2 regions of the Paraburkholderia sp. MPAMCS5 genome follow, and region 2 is predicted to be linked to the other one. Evidence: riboswitches for the same ligand, from Rfam matches in the RefSeq annotation. Region 2 holds a riboswitch; the other holds the start of a gene.
What was found. A riboswitch is a leader RNA that binds a small molecule or an ion and turns the genes downstream of it on or off. The one in region 2 is predicted to bind glycine.
Positions count from the first base shown of each region.

Region 1 (5,292 bases), on a different contig from region 2:
GCGCTCCGTCGATACGTCGATGGGCATGACGCCCACCGGCGGCGTGCCGATGGGCACTCGCAGCGGCGACCTGGACCCCGGCGTGCTGCTGTATCTGATGCGCGTCGAAGGGCTCGATGCCGACGCGCTCGAAACGCTCCTGAACCGGCATAGCGGCCTTGCCGGTTACGCCGATGGCGAGAGCGACATGCAGGTGCTCGAACAACGCGCGGCGGCGGGCGACGCGAATGCATCGCTCGCACTCGACGCGTTCGCAACCGCCGTGCGCAAAACCATTGGTGCGTATGCGGCTTTACTGGGCGGTATCGATCTGCTGGTTTTTACGGGCGGAATAGGTGAACACAGCGCGGAGATTCGCCAACGCATCTGCGAAGGGCTGTCGTTTCTGGGGCTTGTGGAAGGCGATGCGGAAGGCGATGCAGCGGGCAACGTGAGGGCGCTGCATACGGAAGAAGAGAAGCAGATCGCGAGGCATTGCCGCGCCTTATTGCAGTGTGACGACGTGCAGTGCGACGACGCCTGACATTGAATTGGCTGAAGCTCTGAGGTTCAAGCCCGCCTGACAACCAGCCGATCGCACACACCGGCCACGCCAAAGAGCCGCGTCACATCTTCCAGCACCGCCATTTTTTGTTCATCGCGTTGAAGCTCGCCGCAAAGCGTCAGGCGGCCGTCGCGTACTTCGACCGTGACCGTGTGGATGGGAACCGCCGTGTCCCACGCGAGGCGCCGCGCCGCTTCATGGGCGATTTGCGCGTCGGAGAGACGCGCGGTGTGCTGCTTCGGATAGAGCGAGTGAGCCATGGCGTTGCCACTGGAAAGACGCGGATTCCACCACACTAGCAGATGCCGCGTCCCCGCGCCGGACGTTACTGCATCGCGCCCGCCAGCGCCTGTGCGGTGGCGGCGGAAAGTGTCCAGCCAAGGTGTCCATGCCCGGTGTTATAAAACACGCCGTGGCGTTTTCCGCGGCCGACCTTCGGCAGCATGCTCGGCAGCATCGGCCGCAAGCCCGCCCACGGAATCACGCGCGCGGTCGACACCTCGGGGAAATGCCGGCGCGTCCAATCGACGAGCGGAGCAATCCGGTCCGAACGGATGTCGCGGTTAAAGCCGTTGATTTCTGCCGTGCCCGCCACCCGAAAACGCTCGGCGCCAAGGCGGCTCGTCACGATCTTCGCGCTGTCGTCGAGCAAACTGACCCACGGCGCGCGTTGCCGGCTGGTTTCGTCGTCGAGACACACGGTGATCGAATAGCCTTTCACCGGATACACGTTCACGTGATCGCCGAGCATGGCCGCAAAATCCCGGCTCTTCACACCGGCGCACACGACGATCCGCTCGAATGCAAACTGTTGCGCGTCGCGTTCGAGGTTGACTGTCACCGTGAAGCGTCCTTCGGCCGGCTGCTCGATCGACGTGATGTCCGCGTCGTAATGAAACTGCACGCCGTGGCGCACGCATGCATTGGCGAGACCGCGCGTGAACTTGTGGATGTCGCCGGTCGAATCGGATGGCGTGAAAAAGCCGCCGTAAAACTCGCCCTGCAACGTAGGCTCGATGCGCTGCAATTCATCCGACGTCACCGCGCTGCGATCGAGTCCGCCTTCACGCAGCAGGACGTTGACCTTGCTCGCCGCGTCGAACTCCTTGCGCGTTTTGTAGACGTGCAGAATGCCGCGCCGTTCCAGATCGAAGTCGATGCCTTCGCGATCCGCAAGCGAGAACAGATGCTCGCGCGCGGCGAGCGCAAGCCGCACCGTTTCGACGGTATTCGCACGATAGTGCGGAATTTGCCGCAGAAACTCGCCCATCCACGAATACTTGTGCCACGTAGGCAAAGGGTTGAGCAGCAGGGGCGCGTCGCGCGTGAGCATCCAGCGCAGGCCTTTGAGAACGGTGGCCGCGCTGTTCCAGACTTCGGCGTTGCTTGCGGAAAGCTGGCCGCCGTTGGCGAACGAGGTTTCCATTGCGGCGTAGCGATGCCGCTCGAACACCGTGACATGGTGGCCGCGTTGCGCGAGGGCGTGAGCAGTCGTGACGCCGGTAATGCCGGCGCCGATAATGGCGATTCGTGACATGACATGGTCCAGAGTAGTTGAGCATCACCGGGTTCGATTTCATGCGAAACCGGTGCCGATGCCCCATCTGTCCATGTACCTGAGAGTTTCTTTCCGCGCTAAGGCGCGGTGCACGCCGTATGCGGGAATCCCCTTCGGTGGGCGCGCGCGGCGCCGCTCTCCAGATGTTCCTGCTGCGCGGTCCTTTTGCCTGAGAGTTTCCGGGGCGGTTGCTCCGTCGGCGTCGCCGAACATCAGGCGATCTCTCCCGCGCTGCTTTGCAGAACGCCACGACGATACCGGGCAAAAATTTTTCCGGCAAGTGTTTTTGCACGCGAGCCGTGCCGCGCGATGCGCGCCATCGAGGCGATGCATACTCCGCGAAGGCCCGGCCCGTTTATCATAGTGGCCACCATTACGCCGCTAGATCACATGAACTCCACTCCCGACGCTTCGTCCCGTCCTTCGATTCGTGCATTGACCCTGCTTGAAGGGCGTGTGCTTGGCGTGCTCGTCGAAAAGCAGCACACCGTGCCCGACAGTTATCCGCTTTCGCTGAATGCGTTGACCTTGGGCTGCAACCAGAAGACCGGCCGTTCGCCTGTCATGAACGCAACGGAGGCCGAAGTGCTGACCGCCGTCGACGGTTTGAAACGGCTCAGCCTCGTGCTGGAAGGCAGCAGCAGCCGCGTGCCGCGCTTCGAGCACAACCTGAATCGCGTGCTCGGTTTGCCGAGCCAGTCCGCTGCGTTGCTGACCACCTTGCTGCTGCGCGGCCCGCAGACGGCCGCCGAATTGCGCTTGAACAGCGCGCGTCTGCATGGTTTTGCCGATATTTCCTCGGTCGAGGCCTTTCTCGATGAGCTGGTGGCGAACGACCCGCCGCGCGTCGTCAAGCTGCCGCGCACGCCTGGCGAGCGCGAGCATCGGTGGATGCATTTGCTGTGCGGCGAAGTGAGCGTGAGCGAGTTTGCGCAGTCGGCGGCCGGCGACGACGAAGCGGTGCCGCTGTCCGCGTTCGAAGCCGTGAAGGCCGAGCAAAAACGTCTCGCCGACGAACTCAGCCGGCTTCAGGCGGTGGTGAGGCGCATGGCGGCCGAACTTGGCATCGACGCAAACGATCTGGATGCCTGAAGCGCGCGGCTTACGCTTCGCCGCCGCGCTGCGGGTGGTTGGATAACGCGCGCTGCGTGCGGTAAAAGTTGCGCGGCGGCACGTTCGGCGAGTCTTCCGCCAGACGGTCGAGTTCGTCGCGGATCGCGGTGAGATAGTGGCCGTCGCGCGCGTCGGCGTCGCCTGCGAAAACCGATTCGAGCCGCCGCCGCACTGCGCCATAGCGCGCGCCCGCGGCGCGATGTTTTTCCGCGCGCTCGGCATAGCGCAGATGCGTGTGCAGCGCCGAAGATACCGCGGCGATCACGCTCACGAGACCGACGAGAATCCTGATTTCGAACGAGACGGCATTCGAGTTCAACGAGGCGAACACCGCGGTGCCTACAAACGCGGTCAACACCGTGACCAGCCAGCCGATCTGGCGTTCTCGCGCGGACAGCAGGTCGGCCATGTCGTAATGACTCATCTGGGATTCACGCGCGCGCCTGATCCATTTCAGCAAAAGCTGCTGTTCGTCGACGGGCGGCTCGTAGGCGGGCAGATTCTTCATGGGGCTCGTCAGGGTTGCGTGCACGCGCGCCACGCGCGTGCAGTGACGCTACTGTGCCACATGAAAGCGCGGCTTCGCACGCGCGGCCTTTGTCGTGCGACCTTTGTCGTGCGACCGATACTTCCGTCGATGGCACGCGCAAGCGACGCTGACGCGTTGCGTCGAATAAGCGGGGCTCGCGCGCTGGCCGATCATGCGCTGCGCGAGCGAATTGTCGAGCGGACCCGATTCGCCTGGGATACCGAAGGTTCCCGTTTTCGCCTGCGTGAAGCTTATCGCATCCCGCCTATCGCATCCCGCAGCGCAGCGCGGCTGATGCCCGCGAGATTCGCGACGTGCCGCGCCTGATAGTATGAGGTGAGCAGACTGTTGCGACGCGACACCGCGAGGAGGCGTCGTAGCTTCGGTACACGTCGAGGCGCGCATTGCGCAATCCGCCTACGGCGCGGCACGAGCCACGTCTTTGCAACGAAGTTTTTAGCCGATTCTCAGCATGCAAAGAGGAATGCGCTGCGCGGCTTGCCGACTCCGTGTAAGAACCGGCAAGCAGACGCCACGGCTAGGATGAACGGTCGCGATTGCGCGTTCGCGTGGCGCCCGTGAGCACCGCGATACCGAGCAGGATCACCGCCACGATTGCAATGATGTGCTGCGCCACATGCAGCGCCATCAGTCCCCAGGCGACGCCGCCAATGAAAATGATCCATCCGACCAGATAGATGAGCAGGGTCATCGTTTTCTCCTTGTGGTTTCGGCCAATGGCGCCCGTTCCCTGCGCTGCAAAATTTACCGGGTGCTCCGATGGTCCGCTGACGTCGCTCACAGCGCCCTCGCCGCAAAAGCGATCAACGGGTCTATCTCCAAGCATATTGCGCGCCTGAGCGTTTCTCGATGCACCTCGCGTCCTCTCCGGAACGCGGCTTGCTTCGCCCGGATAGCCGCCGCACGGAGAAGCAACGCAACGCGATCAATCATGGCCACAAGCAAGCGCCCAGCTAAGCACCCGAGTGAGCGCGCGCCCTCGGAAAAAAGCGAAACCCGAGCCGATTCCGACGTCGATCCAGCCCAGCAGCCCGCCACGCTCGACGATTGCCGGCGTTGTCCGCTCTGGCGCAATGCGACTCAAGCCGTGCCCGGCGAAGGCCCGCGTCACGCGCAGATCATGATGGTCGGCGAGCAGCCGGGCGACAAGGAAGACCTGCAAGGTTTGCCCTTCGTCGGACCGGCCGGCGCGTTGCTCGACGATGCGCTGGCCGAGGCCGGCGTGGGCCGTAAAGAGGTCTATGTGACGAATGCGGTCAAGCACTTCAAGTGGACGCCGCGCGGCAAGCGTCGCATGCATAAAACGCCCGCGCAACGCGAAGTGAAGGCATGTCGCTACTGGCTCGATCAGGAGCTGGACAGTGTCGGCGCGCAGGTGGTCGTCGCGTTGGGCGCGACGGCTTTGAAGGCCGTGCTGGACGATCCGAAATCGCGCTTGCAGGATTCGATCGGCAAGGTGATCGAGCATGGCGGCCGTGTCGTGATCGCCACCTATCACCCGTCATTTGCATTGCGTGCGCCGGACCC
Region 1 covers NZ_JAYXBK010000004.1:504,826-510,117, forward strand. Annotated here, with positions in the region: gene VOM14_RS12565 (acetate/propionate family kinase) at 1-523, shown strand, start outside; gene VOM14_RS12570 (BON domain-containing protein) at 550-804, opposite strand; gene VOM14_RS12575 (D-amino acid dehydrogenase) at 870-2,081, opposite strand; glycine riboswitch at 2,250-2,341, opposite strand; gene VOM14_RS12580 (YceH family protein) at 2,493-3,194, shown strand; gene VOM14_RS12585 (SLATT domain-containing protein) at 3,205-3,723, opposite strand; gene VOM14_RS12590 (hypothetical protein) at 4,283-4,456, opposite strand; gene VOM14_RS12595 (UdgX family uracil-DNA binding protein) at 4,697-5,292, shown strand, end outside.
Region 1: it holds a riboswitch for glycine, as region 2 does, so the genes downstream of both, VOM14_RS12575 (D-amino acid dehydrogenase) here and gcvT (glycine cleavage system aminomethyltransferase GcvT) in region 2, are expected to answer to the same signal.

Region 2 (5,292 bases):
CAGGTCGACAATCATCTGCTGGAAATTGAGCAGCGCTTCCAGACGGCCTTGCGAGATTTCCGGCTGATACGGCGTGTACGCGGTGTACCACGCCGGATTTTCCAGCACGTTACGCAGAATCACCGTCGGCGTATGGGCGTTGTAATAGCCCTGTCCGATGTACGAGCGGAACACCTGATTCTTGTCCGCGAGTTCGCGCAACGCGGCGAGCGCTTCGGCCTCGCTCTTCGGCTGGGCGAACGGGCCGAGCGGCAGCGGCTCGGTGCGGCGGATCGTCTTCGGAATCACGGCGTCGATCAGTGCGGCGCGCGACGCGAAGCCGAGGGCTTCGAGCATGGCGTGCTGGTCGGCCGAGTCCGGGCCGATGTGCCGTTCAGCGAAGGCGTCGTGCACTTCGAGCGCGGCGAGCGAGAGAGGAGTGCGGTTCATCAGACGATCCGGGTGTTCGAGCTTCATGGTGTTCCTGGCAGTGCGGCGATCCTTATGCGAAGGGCGCGCCGCACCTGACGGTTAGACGAGAGGTGAATCAGGCGCCGATCGATTTCGTGTAGGCATCGGCGTCGATCAGGCGGTCGAGCGCTGCATCGGCGGTCGGCTTGATCTTGAAGAGCCAGTTGTCGTACGGCGCGCTGTTGACCGACTCCGGCGAATCGGACACGGCCGGATTCGCTTCGATCACTTCGCCCGAGACCGGCGCGTAAATATCCGAAGCGGCTTTCACCGATTCGATCACGGCGACGGTGTCGCCGGCGGTGACGGTCTTGCCCAGTTCCTGGACTTCGAAGAAGACGATGTCGCCGAGCGCTTCCTGCGCGTGGTCGGTAATGCCGACCGTCAGCGTGCCGTCTGCCTCGGTGCGGACCCATTCGTGCGATTCGGTGTATTTCAGATCGGCCGGGATGCTCATCGGATGCTCCTATGCGGTGTGATTCGGTATCGAGTTAAAAATGGACGCGCGCGCGAGTTGCTTGCGGGGGCTCAGCCCGCCGCGAGCACTTTGCCGTTGCGCACGAACGGCAGTTTTACCACGCTTGCAGGGACGGATTTGTCACGAATCTGAACGTGAACAGTGTCGCCCGGTTGCACGCCCTTCGGCACGCGCGCGAAGGCGATCGATTCCTGCATCGTCGGGGAAAAAGTGCCGCTGGTGATTTCGCCTTCGCCGTGCGGCGTGAGGACTTTCTGATGGGCGCGCAGCACGCCGGCCGCCTTGCCGTTTTCCTTCAGCAAGATGAGACCGACGAACGCCGCGCGCGAGCCGTCCACTTCCAACTGGCTCTTGCCCACGAATTCGCGCGGCGATTCGAGATCGACAGTCCAGGCGAGGCCGGCGTCGAGCGGCGAGATGGTGTCGTCCATGTCCTGGCCGTACAGATTCATGCCGGCTTCGAGACGCAGCGTGTCGCGCGCGCCGAGACCGGCGGGGCGCACGCCTTGCGCCTGCAGCGCGTTCCACAATGCCGTGACGTGATCCGCCGGCACGATGATCTCGAAGCCGTCTTCGCCGGTATAGCCGGTGCGGGCCACGGTCAATTCACCGAACGGCGTGCCTTCGACGCGCGCCGCATTGAACGGCTTGAGCGCTTCGGTGGCGGCGCGGGTGGCGGGCACGGTTTGCCAGACTTTCTCGCGGGCGTTCGGACCTTGCACCGCGACGATCGCGAAATCGCGGCGCGGCGTGATGGTCAGGCCGAAGCCGCCTTCGTTCAGTTGCTTGAACCACGCGATGTCTTTGTCGGCGGTGCCCGCGTTCACGACCACGCGGAAGTGATCTTCGCCGAAGTAATAGACGATCAGGTCGTCGATCACGCCGCCATTGGGATTCAGCAGGCACGAGTACAGCGCGCGGCCGGGCGTTTGCAGCTTGCCGACGTTATTCGCCAGCGCGTATTCGAAGAAGGCGCGCACGCGTTCGCCGGTGAAATCGACGACGCACATGTGGGACACGTCGAACATACCGGCGTCGGTGCGCACGGCGCGATGTTCGTCGATTTGCGAGCCGTAGTTGACGGGCATATCCCAGCCGCCGAAGTCGACCATGCGGGCATTGAGCGCGCGATGCGTGGCGTTGAGCGGAGTGTGTTTGAGTTCGGTCATGGGGCCTCGGGCGTCTCGCGTAACAAAAAAGGCCATGCGGCGCCGCGCCTCGCTGCCGTGTGGCTGCGAGCGTGGTGCTGCATGGCCCCTCTGTCCTCGATACCTGAGAGATTGCGCTGCCGTGGCGATGTTGCTCCGTCACGGCGAAACGCGCGCCCCTTCGGTGGGCAGCCTGCCAAGGTCTGCATGCGTTGACGATGCAACCGGCTACTGCCTCTCTCCAGAGTGCGAAAAACGGCGTCTTGATGTTGCATTGACGCCGGTTTTTCGACGCGGTCGGTCCTTTTGCCTGAGAGTTTGTGGGTGTGCCCCTTCGGCGGCGCGGCCTGCAAAATCCAGCGGCCAGCGCGCTCTCCCGACGCGTGCGGCGAATGTACGCGAGGCCCGAAGGCTTGTCAATTAAAGGGCAGGGTCGTCCGGACTCGTGCGTAGTTGGCCTCAGTTGCCCCCGAGTTGCCCTCAGTTGCCCTTGGTCGGCTTCAGTCGCCTTCGGTCGCGGTCATTCGCCGTTGCCCGCGCTTACTCGCCGATCGCGTGGGCGGTGCTGTCGAGTTCCTCGTTCAGCACGCGCTGTTCGTCGGCCGACAAACCGCCGCCGTGTTGCGCGGCCATGTCGTGCGCCTCGCGCCGGACCACCTCCAGCCGATGATGCAGTTCACCGCCTTGCGGAGGCGCGTAATAGCCCTGATTCACGCGATTGTCGATGCGGCGCCCGAGATTGTCGATGCGGCCGTCGACCTGATGCAGGCGCCTGTCGGCGATCTGCTGCGGATTGGGGCGCGGCGCGGGCGGCGGCGCCGTCACACAGGCGGCGAGCGAGCTGAGCAAGGCGCATGCGGTGAGCGCGCGGATGATATGTGGCATGGACTCTCCGTGAGGTCATTGTCGTTGTGTGGTGCTACAGGCGTAGCAACGGATCACGGCTCGTGAACGCTGACCTGGCAGGCCGACGGATTTGTAACGTTATGTTGCTTTCCTGTTTGTCAGTTTTGCCGGCGCGCAGTGCGTCGCCTTGCGCCGGCAAAGCCGCTCAGTGCAGCCGCTCGGCGAGGCTGCTCAGCGAAGCCGCTCGAACGGCAGGCGCCTGCCTTCGTCCGAGCTGCGGGCGGCTAGCTCGATGATCGTCATCACGTCGACTGCGTCTTGCGGACTCACCGGGAACTTCGCCCCTTGCTGAATGGCATCGGCGAGGGCGATGTAGAAGCTCGCGTAGTCGCCATTGCGAGTCGGCAATTCGCGCTCCACTTCCTGGCCGCCTTCCAGCACGCGCAGCACGCCCGCGGCATTGCCGGCGGCGAAGCCTTCGTCGCCCGGACGCAGACCGGCCTTCAATTGATCTTCCTGCGTGTCGAGCCCGTACTTCACATAACTGCCGCGTGTGCCGTGGATGGCGAACCTCGGCGCGACGATCGCCGTCAGCGCGCTCGCGTGCAGCACCACTTCGAATCCGCCGTAGCCCAACTGGATATGCACGTAGTCCGGCGCGCTCGCCTCGTCGCGATGCGCGCGCACGGTCGCCGACACCGTCTGCGGCGCGCCGAACAGCGCGAGCGCCTGGTCGATCAGATGCGGCCCGAGATCGAACAGCAGGCCGCCGCCGCGCGACGCTTCCTCGCGCCAGCGCTGACGCACTTCCGGCCGGAACCGGTCGAAATGCGATTCGTATTGCGTGATGCGCCCCAGTTCGCCGCTCGCGAGCAGATCGCGCACGGTCATGAAGTCGCCGTCCCAGCGGCGGTTGTGGAACGGCACGAACAGCTTGTGCCGCGCGAGGGCGATGTTGGCGAGCGTGTGGGCGTCGGCGGCGCTGAGCGTCACCGGCTTGTCGACCACGACGTGCTTGCCCGCTTCCAGCGTACGGCGCGCCAGGTCGAAATGCGTGTCGTTCGGGGTGGCGATCACCACGCAGTCGATTTCGTCGAGTGCGAGGAGCGCGTCGAGGTCGGCCACGGCCTTCGCGTGCGGATAGTCGGCGAGCGCGAGGTCGGGCTTGCCGGTCGCGATGGCCGCGACGCTCGCGCGTCCGCAGTGCTCGATGACCGGCGCATGGAACGTTGCGCCGGCGAACCCGTAACCCATCAATCCAATCTTCAGCGATGCGGACATGCGTGTCTTCCTGCAAAAACGGCGCGCCGCTTTGCCACCTCGGCGGCGGCGCGCAACTTCGTCATTGTGGCACGTCTCGTCCAGGAGCCGCGGGCGGGCCGCGCGCGGCGATTTTCGCCGGGCGACGCGTGGCGGTTTCGCGCTCGGCAGTCTCACGCGAGATTCGCCGCGCGAAACGATCCGCCGATTTCATCCGTGTTAACATCGCTCCTCTCGCGCGAACCGGAGCCCGCCGGGCCGGATTCGCAGCGCGGCAGCGCGCCCGGCCAGCCGCCGGGTTCGCGGCCGGCGCGAATCGCGTCGCGGCGCCTTCGCCGTCGCGTTTCAACGGCGCTTTTCGACCGCCGCTTTCCGAAGCCGCTTTTCAACAGCACGACCCATCCAGACGATGTCCGCAGGCCTGAATCCCGCTCAAAATGAAGCGGTCCGTTATCTTGACGGTCCGTGTCTCGTGCTCGCCGGCGCCGGGAGCGGCAAGACGCGCGTGATCACGCAGAAAATCGCGCATCTGATCGAGGCCAAGGGCTTCGAGCCGCGCCACATCGCCGCCGTCACGTTCACGAACAAGGCCGCGGCGGAAATGCGCGAGCGCGTGGGCAAGCTGCTCGAAGGCAAGACGCTGACCACGCCCGGCAAGGAAGGCCGCAAAGTGCCCGTCAATCAGTTGACGGTCTGCACGTTCCACTCACTTGGCGTGCAGATCTTGCGGCAGGAAGCGGAACACGTCGGCCTCAAGCCGCAGTTCTCGATCATGGATTCCGACGATTGCTTCGGCATGATCCAGGAGCAGGTCGGCTCGACCGACAAGGGTTTCATCCGCAAGATCCAGTCGATCATTTCGCTGTGGAAAAACGGTCTCATCATGCCCGAAGAGGCGATGGCGATTGCCGCGAACGAAGACGAGCATCAGGCGGCGATCGTCTATCGCAACTATGTGGCGACGCTGCACGCGTACCAGGCGGTCGATTTCGACGACCTCATTCGCCTGCCCGCCGAACTCTTCGCGAAGAACGAGCAAGTGCGCGACCGCTGGCAAAACAAGCTGCGCTATTTGCTGATCGACGAGTATCAGGACACCAACGCCTGCCA
Region 2 covers NZ_JAYXBK010000007.1:128,438-133,729, forward strand. Annotated here, with positions in the region: gene gcvP (aminomethyl-transferring glycine dehydrogenase) at 1-456, opposite strand, end outside; gene gcvH (glycine cleavage system protein GcvH) at 527-907, opposite strand; gene gcvT (glycine cleavage system aminomethyltransferase GcvT) at 979-2,097, opposite strand; glycine riboswitch at 2,178-2,331, opposite strand; glycine riboswitch at 2,365-2,465, opposite strand; gene VOM14_RS17855 (hypothetical protein) at 2,617-2,961, opposite strand; gene VOM14_RS17860 (oxidoreductase) at 3,154-4,203, opposite strand; gene VOM14_RS17865 (UvrD-helicase domain-containing protein) at 4,592-5,292, shown strand, end outside.